Regions from separate parts of the Mycobacterium venezuelense genome, predicted to be linked through region 2. Evidence: riboswitches for the same ligand, from Rfam matches in the RefSeq annotation. Region 2 holds a riboswitch; the other holds the start of a gene.
What was found. Region 2 has a riboswitch for cobalamin ahead of ACRCUN_RS26980 (ABC transporter substrate-binding protein). Riboswitches for the same ligand answer to the same signal wherever they lie in the genome.
Positions count from the first base shown of each region.

Region 1 (7,797 bases), on a different contig from region 2:
CGGGATTTCGACGCTACAAAAATTACTGCCATGACTGTTGCACTCGCTCTGTTGATCCTCATATCGCCGTTTGTGGTCGCCGCAGCGCTGAGCTGGGCAGCGCACCGTGACGGCATCCTGCGTTTCCGCATGGACCTGTTCGCCCCGGATTACGACTCGTATCGCGCCGAACACGAACTCGACGCGATCCGCACCCGCTTCGAGCACGATCCGGTCTGGCCGTCCGCCGGTGTCCTAGGTGAGCGACGCTAGAAAACCCGAGACGGCGTCGCGATAGATCTGCGGCTGTTCGTCGTGGATCAGATGACCGGCCCCGGCGACGTGCAAATACGTTGTCCGGTGGCCGGTTTCGTCCATCTGGCGCATTTGTCCGGTCGGCGCCACCGAGTTGCCCGCCTCAAGGAGCAGCGTCGGCACCTTCACCGCGCGCCACTGCTCCCAGTAGTCCCGCCTACCCCATTCGGCCGCGATGTCGAGCCACCACTGCGGATGGCCATGCAGGCGCCAGCCCGTGGCGGTCCGGTCGAACGCCTCGAGGAAATACTGGCCGGCGACCGGCCCGAACTCGTCGTAAACCTCTTGCGCTGAACCGAATTCGACCGGCAGCGCGTGTACCCACGGCTCCCACGGCCCCGTGGTGCGGCCCCGGAAGTCAGGCGCCATGTCCTCGACCACCACCGCGGTGACCAGATCCGGTCGCGAACCCGCCAGACACCACGAGTGCAACGCACCCATCGAATGGCCGACCAGGACGGCCGGTCGCCCCAGCGCGGCGACCGCGTCGCCGAGATCGGCCACGAACCGCTCGGTGCTGATCGGATACGGATCGGGAACGTCACGTCCGCGATGCCACGGCGCGTCGTAGGTGTACACCTCCCCCAGCCCGGTCAGCCACGGCAACTGACGCGACCACGTGCTGCCACGCCCCATCAGCCCGTGCACCAGGACGATGGGGGCGCCGTGACCACCGCGGTGGGTGAGGAGATCTGTGACCATGCCGTTATCTTGCCGAGGAGTCACGGTAGCCTGAACGGCATGCCCGTCGTGAAGATCAACGCCATCGAGGTCCCGCCCAACGCAGGCCCCGAACTGGAGAAGCGGTTCGCGCACCGTGCACACGCCGTCGACAATCAGCCGGGCTTTCTGGGCTTCCAGCTGCTGCGCCCGGTCAAGGGCGAAGACCGCTACTTCGTCGTGACGCAGTGGGAGTCCGAGGAAGCATTCCAGGCCTGGGCTTCCGGCCCCGCGATCGAGGCGCACAAGGGTCAACAGGCTAACCCCGTGGCAACCGGGGCTTCGCTGCTGGAGTTCGAGGTTGTGTTGGACGTTGCGGGGCCCGGCGCCCAGGCGTAGCCGGGGCCGGGCGTTGCGCCGCGCGGCCGGTCTGGCGACTATCGTCGCGGTCGCCGCAACCCTGGCTTGCGGCTGTTCGCACAGCGTGGCCCCAGCGGCCGAGGTGTCTTACGGCGCCCACATCGACACCAAGACTCCTCCCGGCTTACGGGCCAAGCAGACCATGGACATGCTGAACTCCGACTGGCCCATCGGGCCGATCGGGGTGCGCACCCTGGCTGCCCCGGAGGCGGTCGACGAGGTCGGCACGAAGATGGATTCCATCTGGTGGGATCGCCCGTTCCGGGTCACCTCGGTCGACATCGGCGCAGGCCAGGCCACGCTGCACGTACTCACGTCGTACAACGTGGCCCAGGACATCGAGCTGCGCACCGACGATCTCGGCATGGTGGACCGCTTCGAGATCAACACCGTGCATCCGACCATCGACAAGTGGTCCGATATCGACGAAGAGATCGCCAAGACCGGCGCCAAGTACTCGTATCAGGTGTCGAAGGTGACCGACGGCAAGTGCGAGACGGTCGCCGGCACCAACACCGATCTGTCGCTGCCGTTGGCTTCGATCTTCAAACTATATGTGCTGCTTGCGGTCTCGGACGCGATCAAGGCCAAGACGCTGAGCTGGGACGACAAGCTGACCATCACCAAGGACGGCAAGGCGCTCGGCTCGGCGGGGCTGGACAAGCTGCCGCCGGGCGCCCAGATCACCGTCCGGACCGCGGCGCAGCAGATGATCTCGGCCAGCGACAACATGGCCACCGATCTGCTGATCGCGCGGATGGGCACCGGCGCGGTGGAACGTGCCCTGGTCACCGCGGGTCATCACGACCCGGCCAGCATGACGCCGTTCCCGACGATGCACGAGGTGTTCTCGGTCGGCTGGGGTGAGCCGAACCTGCGCGAGCAATGGAAGAACGCTTCGCCAGAAGACCGGGTTCGGCTCTTCAAGCAGACCAATTCCCGCCCCTATCAACCAGATCCGAACCGCACCCATACCCCGGCCTCCAACGATGGCCTGGAGTGGTTCGGCAGCGCGGCCGACATCTGCCGCGTGCACGCGGCCCTGCAGAAGTCGGCGGTCGGTGAGGCAGCGCCCGTCAAGCAGATCCTCTCGGCGCTGCCCGGTATCGATCTGGATCCGGCGAAGTGGCATTACATCGGCGCCAAAGGCGGAAATCTGCCCGGCGATCTGACATTCAGTTGGTACGCGGTCGATCACACCGGGCAGCCGTGGGTCGTGAGTTTCCAATTGAACTGGCCGCAGTTCCGCAGTCCCACCGCGGCGGGGTGGCTGCTGTCGATCGCAAAGCGCGCATTCGCGCTCGCCCCGGTCGGGTAAGTGCTCGGCTAGTTGCTGCGCAATGTCCAGGCGTGGCCGCGGAAGTGCAGCACGGTGCGGCTGACGGGGGCGATGTCGATGCGCCAGAACGATTTCGGCGGTGCGTCTAGCGCAACGAGGATCGCGGCGCGGATCACCGCCGGATGAGTCACTGCAACGATCCGGCCCCGCATTGCGGGCAGGGTGTCCAACCAACCGCGCACCCGGTCGACCAATTGGACGACGGATTCACCGCCATGCGGTGCGCGGGTGGGATCGGTCAGCCAGATCGCGAGGTCGGCGGGCAACACCCCGCTGAGCACCCCGCCGCGCCAGCGACCGCAATCCAGGTCGGCGAGCTTGGGTTCGACCTCGGCTTGCAGGCCCAGCAGTTCAGCGGTCTGCCTGGTGCGTTTCTCGGGTCCGCAGAACACGTTGTCGGTGCGGCCCAGATCGATCGACGCGTCGGCCTGCCGGTGCCCGACCGGGTTCAACGGTTCATCGGTGGGAAACCGTCCGGCTGCCATGGCATCTGTCATGGCATGCGCCACGAGTGACAGCCGGACGACCTCACTCACGCCGCGACGTCCGCCTGTCGCCGGCTCGGGGCCTCACCGAGCAGCCGAGCCGCAAGCGGTGCGAACACCAGCCCGATCGTCGCCCACATGACGAGTTGCGTCAGCAGCGAGTACAGCCGGAACTCGTACAGATCGTCGGCAGGGAACGCACCCGGCGTCTCGTCGATGGTCGGCAGAACCAGCATGACGACCGCGATGGCCGCCACGTAGCCACCGGCAGCTAGCAACGTCGCGTTCCAGGTGCCGAACCGGGCCACGAGCTGCCTGCCGAGGTAGACCGCGGCCACCAACAACGCCGCCGATACGACGACCATCAGCAGGTACAGCAGCGTGCGCTGCTGGATGGTCTCGTCGAGGCTGACCGCGGGAGGATTGGCCGGATACTTCAGCGACGGCACGACGTACAGGGACACGAACATCCCGCCCGCCAGCAGCACCGACAACACCCGCGGAGAGATCGCCCCGACGCGGCCATAGGCGACGCAGTACGCGACGGCGAACAACGCGCCCATGGCCACGGCGAATGCGATCACGCCGAAGCCGAGCCCGATGTTGGCCTGCACACCGCGGCTGATCAGTTCGACCCCGTGCTCGTGGGCGCCGCCCGCCGCCGCGCCGTGGTCGTGGGCATGGGAGTGGGCATCGCCGCCGGTCTCCTCGAACGCGATCGCGCGGTCGATCACGGGTTCGACGAAGATGCGGGCGAAGATGAATGCGAGCAGGCCACCGAGGGCGCCGGCCAGAAGACCGCGCCCGATTATGCGCTTTTCCATTGTGCTTGGGTCTCGTCTGCCGTCAGTGGCAGGGGAAGCCAAGCAGGTGGCGGGCATCGTGCACGAACTCGTGCACGTAGGTGTTGTTGCCGAACACCGAGGTCGCGCCCTGATCAAGCCCGACGAAGTACAGCAACACCAACGCCAGGAATGCGGTCAGTGACAGCCACAATGCGGCCTTGGTTGCCGAGAGGTCGAGTGCGGGAGCGACGCTCTGACGTGTCGGTGAAGTCATCAGCTGGTCCTTTCTGGGATTTCGCGTCCCAGTCCGAAGAGTGACAGGCACAGGGTCTGACTGTGACAGTGGCGCGACCGTTCTGGACTTTCACCAGATTCCTTCGCCTGTCGATTACAACAAGCATCGTAAGCCACACAAAAGACCCCCGACGGAAGTCGGGGGTCTTTTGTGAATCAACTGCCTACTCGCTGGATGCGGCGCCCGGCGAACCGGCCGCGCTCGCGCCCGCGAGATCCGGCTCGGCCGGCTCGGCACGCTTGGGCCCACCCACGAACGTGAACTTCGCGTCCTCGCCGGGGCCTTCGCCGTCCCAGCCTTCGACGTCGACCGTCACCAGCTGGCCCGGGCCGACCTCCTCGAAGAGGATCTTCTCCGACAGCTGGTCTTCGATCTCGCGCTGAATGGTCCGGCGCAGCGGGCGGGCCCCCAGCACCGGATCGAACCCACGCTTGGCCAGCAACGCCTTCGCCTTGTCGGTCAGCTCCATGGCCATGTCCTTGGTCTTGAGCTGGTTTCCGACCCGGCCGATCATCAGGTCGACCATCTTGATGATCTCGTCCTGCGTCAGCTGGTGGAAGACGATGATGTCGTCGATACGGTTCAGGAACTCCGGGCGGAAGTGCTTCTTCAGCTCGTCGTTGACCTTCTGCTTCATCCGCTCGTAGTTGTTCTCGCCGCCGCCCTGGGAGAAGCCGAGCCCGACAGCCTTGGAGATGTCGGAGGTACCCAGGTTGGAGGTGAAGATCAACACGGTGTTCTTGAAGTCGACCGTGCGACCCTGACCGTCGGTCAGGCGACCATCCTCGAGGACCTGCAACAGGCTGTTGTAGATCTCCTGGTGGGCCTTCTCGATCTCGTCGAACAGCACGACGCTGAACGGCTTGCGGCGCACCTTCTCGGTGAGCTGGCCGCCCTCTTCGTAGCCGACGTAGCCGGGAGGGGCACCGAACAGCCGCGATGCGGTGAAGCGGTCGTGGAACTCGCCCATGTCGATCTGGATGAGCGCGTCGTCGTCGCCGAACAGGAAGTTGGCCAGCGCCTTGGACAGCTCGGTCTTACCGACACCGGACGGGCCGGCGAAGATGAACGAACCGGACGGGCGCTTGGGGTCCTTCAGGCCGGCACGGGTGCGGCGGATGGCCTTGGAGACGGCCTTGACGGCATCCTCCTGGCCGATGATCCGCTTGTGCAGCTCCTCCTCCATGCGCAGCAGCCGAGTCGTCTCCTCCTCGGTCAGCTTGAACACCGGGATGCCGGTCCAGTTGCCGAGCACCTCGGCAATCTGCTCGTCGTCGACTTCGGCGACCACGTCGAGATCACCCGAACGCCACTGCTTCTCCCGCTCGGCGCGCTGCGCGACCAACTGCTTTTCGCGGTCGCGCAGGCTCGCGGCCTTCTCGAAGTCCTGCGCGTCGATCGCGGACTCCTTCTCACGCCGCGCGTCGGCGATCTTCTCGTCGAACTCGCGCAGGTCTGGCGGTGCGGTCATGCGGCGGATCCGCATGCGGGCGCCGGCCTCGTCGATCAGGTCGATGGCCTTGTCGGGCAGGAACCGGTCGTTGATGTAGCGGTCGGCCAGGGTGGCCGCCGCGACCATCGCGGAGTCGGTGATCGAGACGCGGTGGTGCGCCTCGTAGCGGTCACGCAGACCCTTGAGGATCTCGATGGTGTGCTCGACCGTCGGCTCGCCGACCTGGACCGGCTGGAACCGGCGCTCCAGCGCGGCGTCCTTCTCGATGTACTTGCGGTACTCGTCGAGCGTGGTGGCACCGATCGTCTGCAGCTCGCCGCGGGCCAGCTTCGGCTTGAGGATGCTGGCGGCGTCGATCGCGCCCTCGGCGGCACCCGCGCCGACGAGCGTGTGCAGCTCGTCGATGAACAGGATGATGTCGCCGCGGGTGTTGATCTCCTTGAGCACCTTCTTGAGGCGTTCCTCGAAGTCACCGCGGTAGCGGCTGCCTGCGACCAAAGAACCGAGGTCCAGGGTGTAGAGCTGCTTGTCCTTGAGCGTCTCGGGGACCTCGCCGTGCACGATGGCCTGAGCCAGGCCCTCGACGACGGCGGTCTTGCCGACACCGGGCTCGCCGATCAGCACCGGGTTGTTCTTGGTGCGGCGGCTGAGCACCTGCATGACCCGCTCGATTTCCTTCTCGCGGCCGATGACCGGATCGAGCTTGCCCTCCATCGCGGCCGCGGTCAGGTTGCGGCCGAACTGGTCGAGCACGAGCGAGGTGGAAGGATTACCGGATTCCCCGCCACGGCCACCCGTGCCTGCTTCGGCGGCTTCCTTGCCCTGGTACCCGGACAGCAGCTGGATGACCTGCTGGCGCACGCGCGTCAGCTCGGCGCCCAGCTTGACCAGCACCTGTGCGGCGACGCCCTCACCCTCACGGATCAGGCCGAGCAGAATGTGCTCGGTGCCGATGTAGTTGTGGCCGAGCTGCAGCGCCTCGCGCAGGCTCAGCTCCAGCACCTTCTTGGCGCGCGGCGTGAACGGGATGTGGCCCGACGGCGCCTGCTGGCCCTGGCCGATGATCTCCTCGACCTGGCTGCGCACGCCTTCCAGCGAGATGCCCAGCGACTCCAGCGACTTGGCCGCTACGCCCTCGCCCTCATGAATAAGTCCCAAAAGGATGTGCTCGGTGCCGATGTAGTTGTGGTTGAGCATCCGGGCCTCTTCTTGAGCCAGGACGACGACCCTGCGGGCACGGTCGGTGAATCTCTCAAACATCGGTGGTTACCTGCTTCCATCACGTAGCGGTACTGACACGCGGCACTTCGCGCGTAATACCTGCCGTCCACTCTAATGGGCGGCGGCTCCGGGTGCGGAGGTTGGCGGTCCGTTCTCGCTAGACAACCCGGTGCTGCAGATGAGCAACGTCGCCGGTAGGCGATTCGTTTCCGGAAAAGGCGCGGGTGGGGTTCGCCGCTAGCGAAACGCCGGACCGGTCAGCTGACCCGGTCCGGCGTGCTGGCAACCATCGATTATGTTGCCGCGTGGAACGCATCGATCACGTCTGCGGGGATGCGGCCGCGGGTCGACACATTGTGCCCGTTGCGCCGCGCCCATTCCCGGATCGCCGCGCTCTGCTCGCGATCGATCGCGCCGCGTCCGCGTCCCGGGGCACCGGCCGCCCGCCCGCGCCTGCGACCGCCGACCCGTCGGCCGGCCTCGACCCACTGCTTGAGATCGTTGCGAAGCTTCGCGGCATTCTTGGAGGAAAGGTCGATCTCGTAGCTCACACCGTCGAGCCCGAATTCGACCGTCTCGTCGGCGGTGGCTTCACCATCAAAATCGTCAACCAACGTGACGGTCACTTTTTTCGCCATTACCCCGCACCGAACCCTTCTGCTTGCGCATTGGTGACTACTTAAGAGTATCCCGCACCCCGGCCCCAATGTGCCACAGAGACGCGCACTATTTCAACAACGCGCGTATCGAGGCAGTTCAGTTGCTCTGGCGTCGAACAATCGGGAACAAAACCGTCTCTCGAATTGACAAGCCGGTCAGAGCCATCAACAACCGATCGATACCCA
Region 1 is NZ_JBONDW010000016.1:65,319-73,115, forward strand. It holds gene ACRCUN_RS23985 (hypothetical protein) at 31-252, shown strand; gene ACRCUN_RS23990 (alpha/beta fold hydrolase) at 235-996, opposite strand; gene mhuD (mycobilin-forming heme oxygenase MhuD) at 1,036-1,353, shown strand; gene ACRCUN_RS24000 (serine hydrolase) at 1,328-2,692, shown strand; gene ACRCUN_RS24005 (histidine phosphatase family protein) at 2,701-3,249, opposite strand; gene ACRCUN_RS24010 (CbtA family protein) at 3,246-4,022, opposite strand; gene ACRCUN_RS24015 (CbtB domain-containing protein) at 4,045-4,257, opposite strand; cobalamin riboswitch at 4,214-4,404, opposite strand; gene clpC1 (ATP-dependent protease ATP-binding subunit ClpC) at 4,442-6,991, opposite strand; gene lsr2 (histone-like nucleoid-structuring protein Lsr2) at 7,246-7,590, opposite strand; gene lysS (lysine--tRNA ligase) at 7,709-7,797, opposite strand, start outside.
Region 1: linked by a shared signal. The riboswitch ahead of ACRCUN_RS24010 (CbtA family protein) and the one ahead of ACRCUN_RS26980 (ABC transporter substrate-binding protein) in region 2 are both predicted to bind cobalamin.

Region 2 (7,797 bases):
TGAAGTCGATGCCGGTGGTCTGGGCGCCGCCGCGCGCGAAGATCACGACGACCAGCACGACCATCGCGACGATGCCGATGCCCTCGATGCCGAGCAGGATCTTGGCCAGCAGCCTGATGTCACGCCCGGCCAGTGCGAACGAGATCACCGCACCGATCACGACGACCACCAACCACGGTAACTGGTAAGGGGTTTCGCTGCCCGGCTGCAGTTGTGCGATGAACGCGTTGGTGAAAGCCGCTGTCAGCGCCAGTGTTCCGATGGAGAACCCCACGTAGGCGCCGAGCATGGCGAATCCCGAGAAGAAGCCGGTGCGCGGCCCGACGGTTCCGCCGACCAGTGCATAGGCCGATCCGGCGTGATTGAGATGCCGGGTGAGCCGCACGAAGCTGTAGCCGACCAGCGAGACGCCGACCAGGCCGATCAGAAACACCAGCGGGATGGCCTTGCCGACGGTGCCGATCAGCCCCTGCCCGTTTCCGGACATGGCAAGGGTCGGACCCACCGTGGCAACCGACAGCGCCAGCGCCACCCAGAACGGTAGACGCCGGTGTGGCAGTTGATCGGCTTCCGGTGTGGCACTGGTGGTCATCGAGTGTCTCCTTCGGTGGGGTCAGCAGCTCCACGCCAGGCGCAGGGCCTGGCAGGTCTCGGCGGGCGGGCGGTCGCCGTAGGTGACCAGCTCATGCCGTCGCACGGCCACCAGTCCTTCGACGACCGCCGGAGTGAGCAGTTCGGCGGCGAGCGCCGAGGATTCCAATAGCTCGATGACCGTGCGGTGATCTGCCGGTAGCGGTCTGGCTTCGCTGTTGGCCGGATCGTCGGTCACCTCGGCGGGCAACCGCAGGTCTTTCTCGATGCCACGCAGTGCGCTGCCCAGTAGGGCCGCCGCGGCGAGATACGGGTTGGCGGTGGGATCGATAATTTTCAGTTCGACATTGGCGCCGTGCGGATTTCCCGGGGTCGCCGCGATGAACCGGACCGCCGCCTCCCGGTTCTCCAGCCCCCAGCATTTGGCGGCACCCGCCCAGTTACCCGGCTTGAGCCGCGATGCCGAAAGCACCGAACCGGCATACACGCCAACCAGATCGGGCAGGCCGGCGAGCACACCCGCGACGGCCGAGCATCCGGACGGTCTCATGCCGTGTGGTCCGTCGCCACCCGACAGCAGCGGGCCGTCGTCGTCGGCCAGTGACAGGTGTAGATGCGCCCCGTTGCCCGCCTCGCCGGCGAAGGGCACGGGAGAGAACGAGATCGTCATGTCGTGACGCGCCGCGACCCGGCCGATCACGATGCGCGCCAGGATGACTGCGTCGGCCGCTGCCACCGGCGTCGCAGGCGCCAACGACACCTCGAGCTGGTCATGGCCGTACTCGGTGTGAAGTTGTTCGACGGCAAGACCGGCGCGGGCGGCCGCGGCGGCAAGGTCGACGAGGAAGGCCGACCGGTCCAGCGACGTGCGGATGCCGTAGGGCGACCAGTTGGCCGTGGTGGCGTGCCCGCCGTCCGGTGCGAGCAACGTGCATTCGAGCTCTGCGCCGACGAGCACGTTGAGGCCACGCGCGGACGCGGAGCGTTCAGTGGCGGCCAACAGCGACCTGGCGCACAGTGGGGCGGGGTTGCCCTGCTGGTCGTACAGGCTCGCGGGCGCCCATGCGATTCCCTCCTCGACGAGCCGCAGCTCGGTGGCGTCGATGCGGATCCGCTGGTCGCCGACCACGCCGATGGTCGGCGTGAAGGCGATTCCGCTGTCCGCGCAGAACACGCTCCATGACGGCGAGACTCCCATGCCGGATTCTTCGAACGCGGAAACTCGCTGCAGTGGAACATATTTGGCGCGGGTTACACCTGCCAGGTCGGTCAGCGATCCGGCCACGATCTCGACGCCTTCTGCACGCAGTGCATCGATGCGTGGCGTGACGGCTGCCGGCATAGGTCCTCCTGACGGTCTGAGTCTGCGAGCACGCTATGTCATAAATGTTTCATATTCTTTAATATGAGCGCTATAGGTTCGATTCGTTAAATTTTGCGCGGGGAGGGGCGATCGATGTGCCGACTGCTGGGCGTGGTGTCGACGACACCGATCTCCGTCTCGGATGCCGTCGGCGCCCATGTCCTCAAGGACTTCGTCGCATTGACGCGCGTACACGGTGACGGCTGGGGCATCGCGCGGATCGAGCAGGCCGGGGACGCGCCGGGCGTCGAGGTCTCGGCGGGTAGCGCGCTCGACGATCCCGCGTTCGATTCAGCGGTGCGGCGCCCGCCCGCACTCGCGAGCATGGTGCATCTGCGTTGGGCCACCAACGGGCTCGCCGTCGAACCGCAGAACTCGCATCCCTTTGTCGTCGGCGGAGTTGCCATGGCGCACAACGGATCCATCAAGCCGGCCGGTCCACTCGACGACATGCTCAAACCAGACATCGCCGCGTCGATGCGGGGCACGACCGACAGCGAGCGCTACTTCGGCGTCATCCGGCAACACCGCCGTACGGCGCCCGATCTGCCCGAGGCGGTCCGGCGCGCGGTGGCGCAGTTGCGGCCGATCTACCCGGAAGCGAGCCTCAACGCGCTCGTGCTCGGGGAGGGTCAGTTGATCGCCGTGCACGCGCACGCGCACAGCTTTCTGCCCGACGAGGACGTCGAGGAGATCACCGCCGCCGAGCTGCCGACCGAGCATCTCGAGGACTACTTCGCTTTGCGGTGGGCCCGCCCCGCCGACGGCACAGTCGTGGTGGGATCCACCGGTTTCGGGGATTTGGATTGGCAGCCGTTGCCGCCCGAGAGCGTCACCGCAATCTCGATGAGTGACTTGTCGATGACTTCGGTACCGGTCATGGCAGATTGAGAAGCGTGTCAGGAGATTCCGCTAACGGCGAGGCGACGGTGGAGGCGCGTGCGACGGCGGCGCTACCGTCACTGAGCAAGGCCGAGCGACGGGTCGGGCGGGCGTTGCTGGCCGACTATCCGAGCGCGGGTCTCGCCAGCGCGGCCCGGCTCGCCGAACGAGCCGAGGTGAGTCCGCCGACCGTGCTGCGATTCGCGCAGTCACTCGGCTACGAGGGCTTCGCCGATCTGCAGGTGGCATTACGTGCCGAGCTGTCGGCGAGATCGAGCGGGCCGATCACGCGGCTTCCCGATGCGCCGCCTGCCGGCAGCATGCTCGATCGCTTGTTGCAGCAGGCCCGCGCGCAGAACGAACGGGCCGCTGACACGTTGGCGATGCTCCCGGAATCCGCGTTGGAAGCCGCGGTGGCGCTGCTGGCGGACACCGGTCGCACCCTCTACCTGCACGGCGGCCGGTTCTCGCAGCTGCTGGCCGTGCACCTGGCCGCCCACCTCGAGCAACTGCGGCCCGGTGTGCGGGTGCTCACCGATCCGACCGGGCGCGACCTCGGTGCGTTGCTGGAACTGTCGCGCACCGACGTACTCGTGTTGTTCGACTACCACCGCTACGAGCGCAGCGCCGCCGTCCTGGCCGGGCGCGTGCACCGGGCCGGCGCGACCGTGCTGCTCATCACCGACGACCTGGCCTGCCCCGTGGCACCCGACGCCGAGGTGGTGCTCGCGGCGTCGAGCACCGTCGGTACGACCTACCAGAGCATGGCGGCGGGATTCCTGCTCACCGAACTGCTCATACCGCTCGTCATGGACGCCGTCGGCGAACCCGCACGCACCCGCATGGCACTGTGGGAAGAGCAACGGCGTACGGAGTTGCTGCCCTGACAGATACCCTGTTCGGATGGCTGGTGGAACGAAGCGGCTCCCGCGCGCCGTGCGCGAACAGCAGATGCTCGATGCCGCGGTACAGATGTTCTCGGTCAACGGTTATCACGAGACCTCGATGGACGCGATCGCGGCCGAGGCCGAGATCTCCAAACCGATGCTGTACCTGTACTACGGCTCCAAGGAGGAGTTGTTCGGAGCCTGCCTGAACCGTGAGCTGACCCGGTTCGTCGACGTGGTGCGCGGCCAGATCGACTTCACCCAGAGCCCGAAGGACCTGCTGCGCAACGCGGTGCGGTCATTTTTGACCTACATCGACACCAACCGCGCCTCCTGGATGGTGCTCTACACCCAGGCCACGAGTTCGCAGGCGTTCGCTCACACCGTGCGGGAGGGCCGCGAGCGCATCATCGACCTGGTGGCAAGGCTGTTGAGCACGGGTACCCGTAATCCTCAGCCCGACAGCGACTTCGAGATGATGGCCGTCGCACTGGTCGGTGCGGGTGAGGCCATCGCGACCCGGGTCAGCACTGGCGACGCCGACGTCAACGAAGCCGCCGAGTTGATGATCAACCTGTTCTGGCGCGGTTTGAAGGGCACGCCGTCCGACGCGAACCCGGACCGCGCTGCGGGCTAGCCCGTATCGCCGAGCGTGCGCTCAGATCGTAGAATTCGCCAGTTCGCCGATCTGTGTGCACGCTCGGTCATCTCAGACCGCCTGTCCCTCAACCAAACTGAACGGTGACGCTGTCGGCACCACGCGGGTCAGCCGGAACCCGGCCTGCTCGTAGAGCTTGCGATAGTCGGCCTCGGTACGCTCGCGGGCCGCGATGCCGATGAGCATCTCCATATCGGTCCACTTGCCGATGAACTCCCGGTCGTGGTCGGGGATGACGCCCTCGATGAGCAGCAGCGTGGTGCCTGGCACTGCGGCGGCGCGCACGTTGCGCAAGATCGTCAGCGCCTGCTCGTCGGGCCAGTCGTGAATGATGTTCTTCATGAGGTAGGCGTCGGCGCCCTCGGGCACGCGTTCGAAGAACGACCCGGGGAGCACGTGCACCCGATCCGCGGTGCCGTACCTGCCGAGCAACGCCGGGGCGCCCTCGACGACCTGCGGCAGGTCGTAGAGCAGACCATTGGCTGATGGCGTCGCTTCGAGGATGGCCGACAGCAGCCGGCCGTGCCCGCCGCCGACATCGGCGATCGTGGCGAAGCGGCTGAAATCGTAGGCGGCGACCACCGGGGAGATTGCCAATTCCGAGATGCTCGTCATGGCATCGTTGAAGATCGCACCGAGTTCGGGCTCGGAACCGATGTAGTCGAAGGCATCCTTGCCACGCAGCTTTGGGATGATGGCCTCGCCGGTGCGTACGGCGTCGCCGAGATGGCTCCAGTGCTCGCGATGCTGCGGTGAACCCACGAACCGGGCCATTCCCGCGATCGACACCGGAGCGTCCTTGCGCAGGCTGTCGGCGAGCGCGTTGAGCGCATAGCGTCCGTCGCGCGTGCGGCGGAACACCCCTTCGCTGACCAGTGCCCGCATGAGCCGGTCCAGCGCGTCGGCATTGGCGTCGACCCGGCGGGCCAGCTCATCCGGCTTCAGGGGACCGTCGGCGAGCGCATCGGCGACGCCGAGCTCTGCTGCGACGGTGATGCCCTGCGCCACCCAGGCGGAGAGGATCAACTCAAGCATCACCGCGGGCGGTGGGGCTGTTCGCTGGTAGAGCCTGCGCAGGTGATGGCGGACGCGTTCGGCGGCGCGGACCAGGCCGACGGGAGGCACCTTGGCGGTAGTCACCGGATGAATGTAGGGCAGCGCGCGTGTCTTGGCGGCCGGACGGAAAAGTTGCCAGGGGTGCTGCGCAACGCCTTAATGAAAACGATTATCATTAAGGCGTGTTGATGCCCTCAGTTCCCACGCGCGCCGTCGAGGCGCCTACCCGATCCGGCGCGCTGGTATGGTCCGGACGAGCCAGTCGTACCCAACTTGGTTGGGTCAGGGAATCCGGTGAGAATCCGGAACTGACGCGCAGCGGTATGGAGGACAGGCGGAGCAACGGCCACTGGTCCCTCGACGGGGCCGGGAAGGCGCTCCGCCTGGATGATTCCGAGTCCGAAGACCTGCTGGCTCGGGCCTTGTCGCCGGGCTGCGGCGTGAGGTCCGCCCATCGGACGGACTCCGCGGTCGGGTCCCGGATCGAAAGGTCTCGTCGTGTCTGAATGCACGCGCACCATATCTGTTCTCCTGCTTGCCATATCGTTGCTGGCCGGTTGTGGCTCCTCGGCAGGCAAGTCCACTGTCGCATCCGGCGGCGAACCCGTTGGCTATCCCGTCACGGTGGAGAACTGCGGGCGCTCGGTGACGGTGAAAGCGCCACCGCGACGCGCGGTATCGATCAACCAGCCGGCAACCGAGCTGTTGTTGACGCTCGGACTGGCCGATCGCATGGTCGGCAGCGCATCGTGGAGCGACGAGGTCCGCCCCGAGCTGGCCGCCGAGAATGCCAAAGTACCGGTACTGAGCCGCGATTTCCCGTCGTTCGAACGTGTACTGAAGGAGAAGCCCGACTTCGTGTACGCAACGTTCGACTGGTCGTTCACCGACGAAGGGGTCGCTCCGCGGGACCGGTTCGAGAGTCTCAGCGTACCCACCTACCAATCCTCGAGCGAATGCGGTGGGCAGGACGCCGCCCAGCAGCGTGCGCTCACGCTCGACGACATGTATGCAGAGATCGCCGATGTGTCAAAGATATTCGGCGTCGAGGAGCGGGGCGATCAGCTGATCTCGTCGCTGCGCGCGCGAAAGGCCACCGCGGCCGACGGACTCAAGGCCGACGGCGTCTCGATGATGTGGTGGTATGCGGGCACCAAGACTCCGTACATCGCGGGCTGCTGCGGTGCTCCGGGAATCATCACCACCGAACTGGGCGCCCGCAACGCATTCGCCGATAATCGTCAACTGTGGCCCGAGATCTCATGGGAGGCCATTTTGGAACGCGACCCCGACGTGCTCGTCCTCGCCGATCTGACCCGTGGTGACGACGGGGACAGCGCGGCCGCCAAAATCCGCTTCCTGGAATCTGATCCGGCCGCCAAGCGTCTGAAAGCCGTGCGGGAACGCCGGTGGATCGTGTTGCCGGGCACCGCGATGGACCCGTCACTGCGCAATGTCGACGCGATCGAGACAGTCGCGTCCGGCCTGCGCACCCTCGGGGTGGTGGGTAAATGAGCGGCGCCGAATCTCTTCTGGCCTCGTGGGACCGGCAGCAGGCGGCCTATATCGCCGATCGCGAAGGTCGATTCCGGATCATGGTCGAGTTACTGGAACTCGCATGCGGCGACACCCCGGTGGTCGTCGACCTGGCCTGTGGGCCAGGCTCATTGACAAGGCGGGTGCTCGATGCGCTGCCGAACGCCAGGGTTGTGGCCGTCGACCATGACCCGTTGTTGCTCGACATCGCGACCCGCGCGTTGCGGCCGGTCTACGGTGACCGGCTCACGGTCCTCGATGCCGATCTCGACGACGAGGGCTGGCCGGTGCTCGTCGCCGACGCGCTCGGTGGTCGTGCGCCCGATGCCTTCGTGTCCACGACGGCGTTGCACTGGCTCATGCCCGATGCCCTGTTACGGGTCTACTCGGCCGCCGCCGCGTTGCTCGGCACTGGCGGAATCCTGCTCAACGGCGACCATTTCCGCTTCGACCGCCGGTCACCGACGCTCGGCCGGCTCGCGGTCGCGCATGACGAAGCGACTCAGGAGCGTGCGCACCGGGACGGTGCACCGAGTTGGGACACGTGGTGGCAGGCGGCTCGGGCCCAGCCGGGCGCTGCCGCGCTAGCGGCGGTCCGCGACGAACGCTTCGCCGAACGCCCCGCCCCACCGGCCACCGCCGTCGACTTCCACGTGGCGGCTCTCGTACAGGCCGGGTTCACCGAGGCGGGAACGGTGTGGCAACTGCTCGACGACTATGTCGTGCTCGGCGTGAAGTGAGCGCCCCGCCGGCGGTGCGTAACCCCGGGATGTTGTTGCTCGTGCCGATCGCTGTCGGCGGGCTGACGCTCTCGATCATGGCCG
Region 2 is NZ_JBONDW010000020.1:16,809-24,605, reverse strand. It holds gene ACRCUN_RS27010 (APC family permease) at 1-592, opposite strand, end outside; gene ACRCUN_RS27005 (type I glutamate--ammonia ligase) at 614-1,933, opposite strand; gene ACRCUN_RS27000 (class II glutamine amidotransferase) at 2,048-2,845, shown strand; gene ACRCUN_RS26995 (MurR/RpiR family transcriptional regulator) at 2,851-3,723, shown strand; gene ACRCUN_RS26990 (TetR/AcrR family transcriptional regulator) at 3,740-4,360, shown strand; gene ACRCUN_RS26985 (methyltransferase) at 4,433-5,521, opposite strand; cobalamin riboswitch at 5,680-5,866, shown strand; gene ACRCUN_RS26980 (ABC transporter substrate-binding protein) at 5,936-6,952, shown strand; gene ACRCUN_RS26975 (class I SAM-dependent methyltransferase) at 6,949-7,713, shown strand; gene ACRCUN_RS26970 (FecCD family ABC transporter permease) at 7,743-7,797, shown strand, end outside.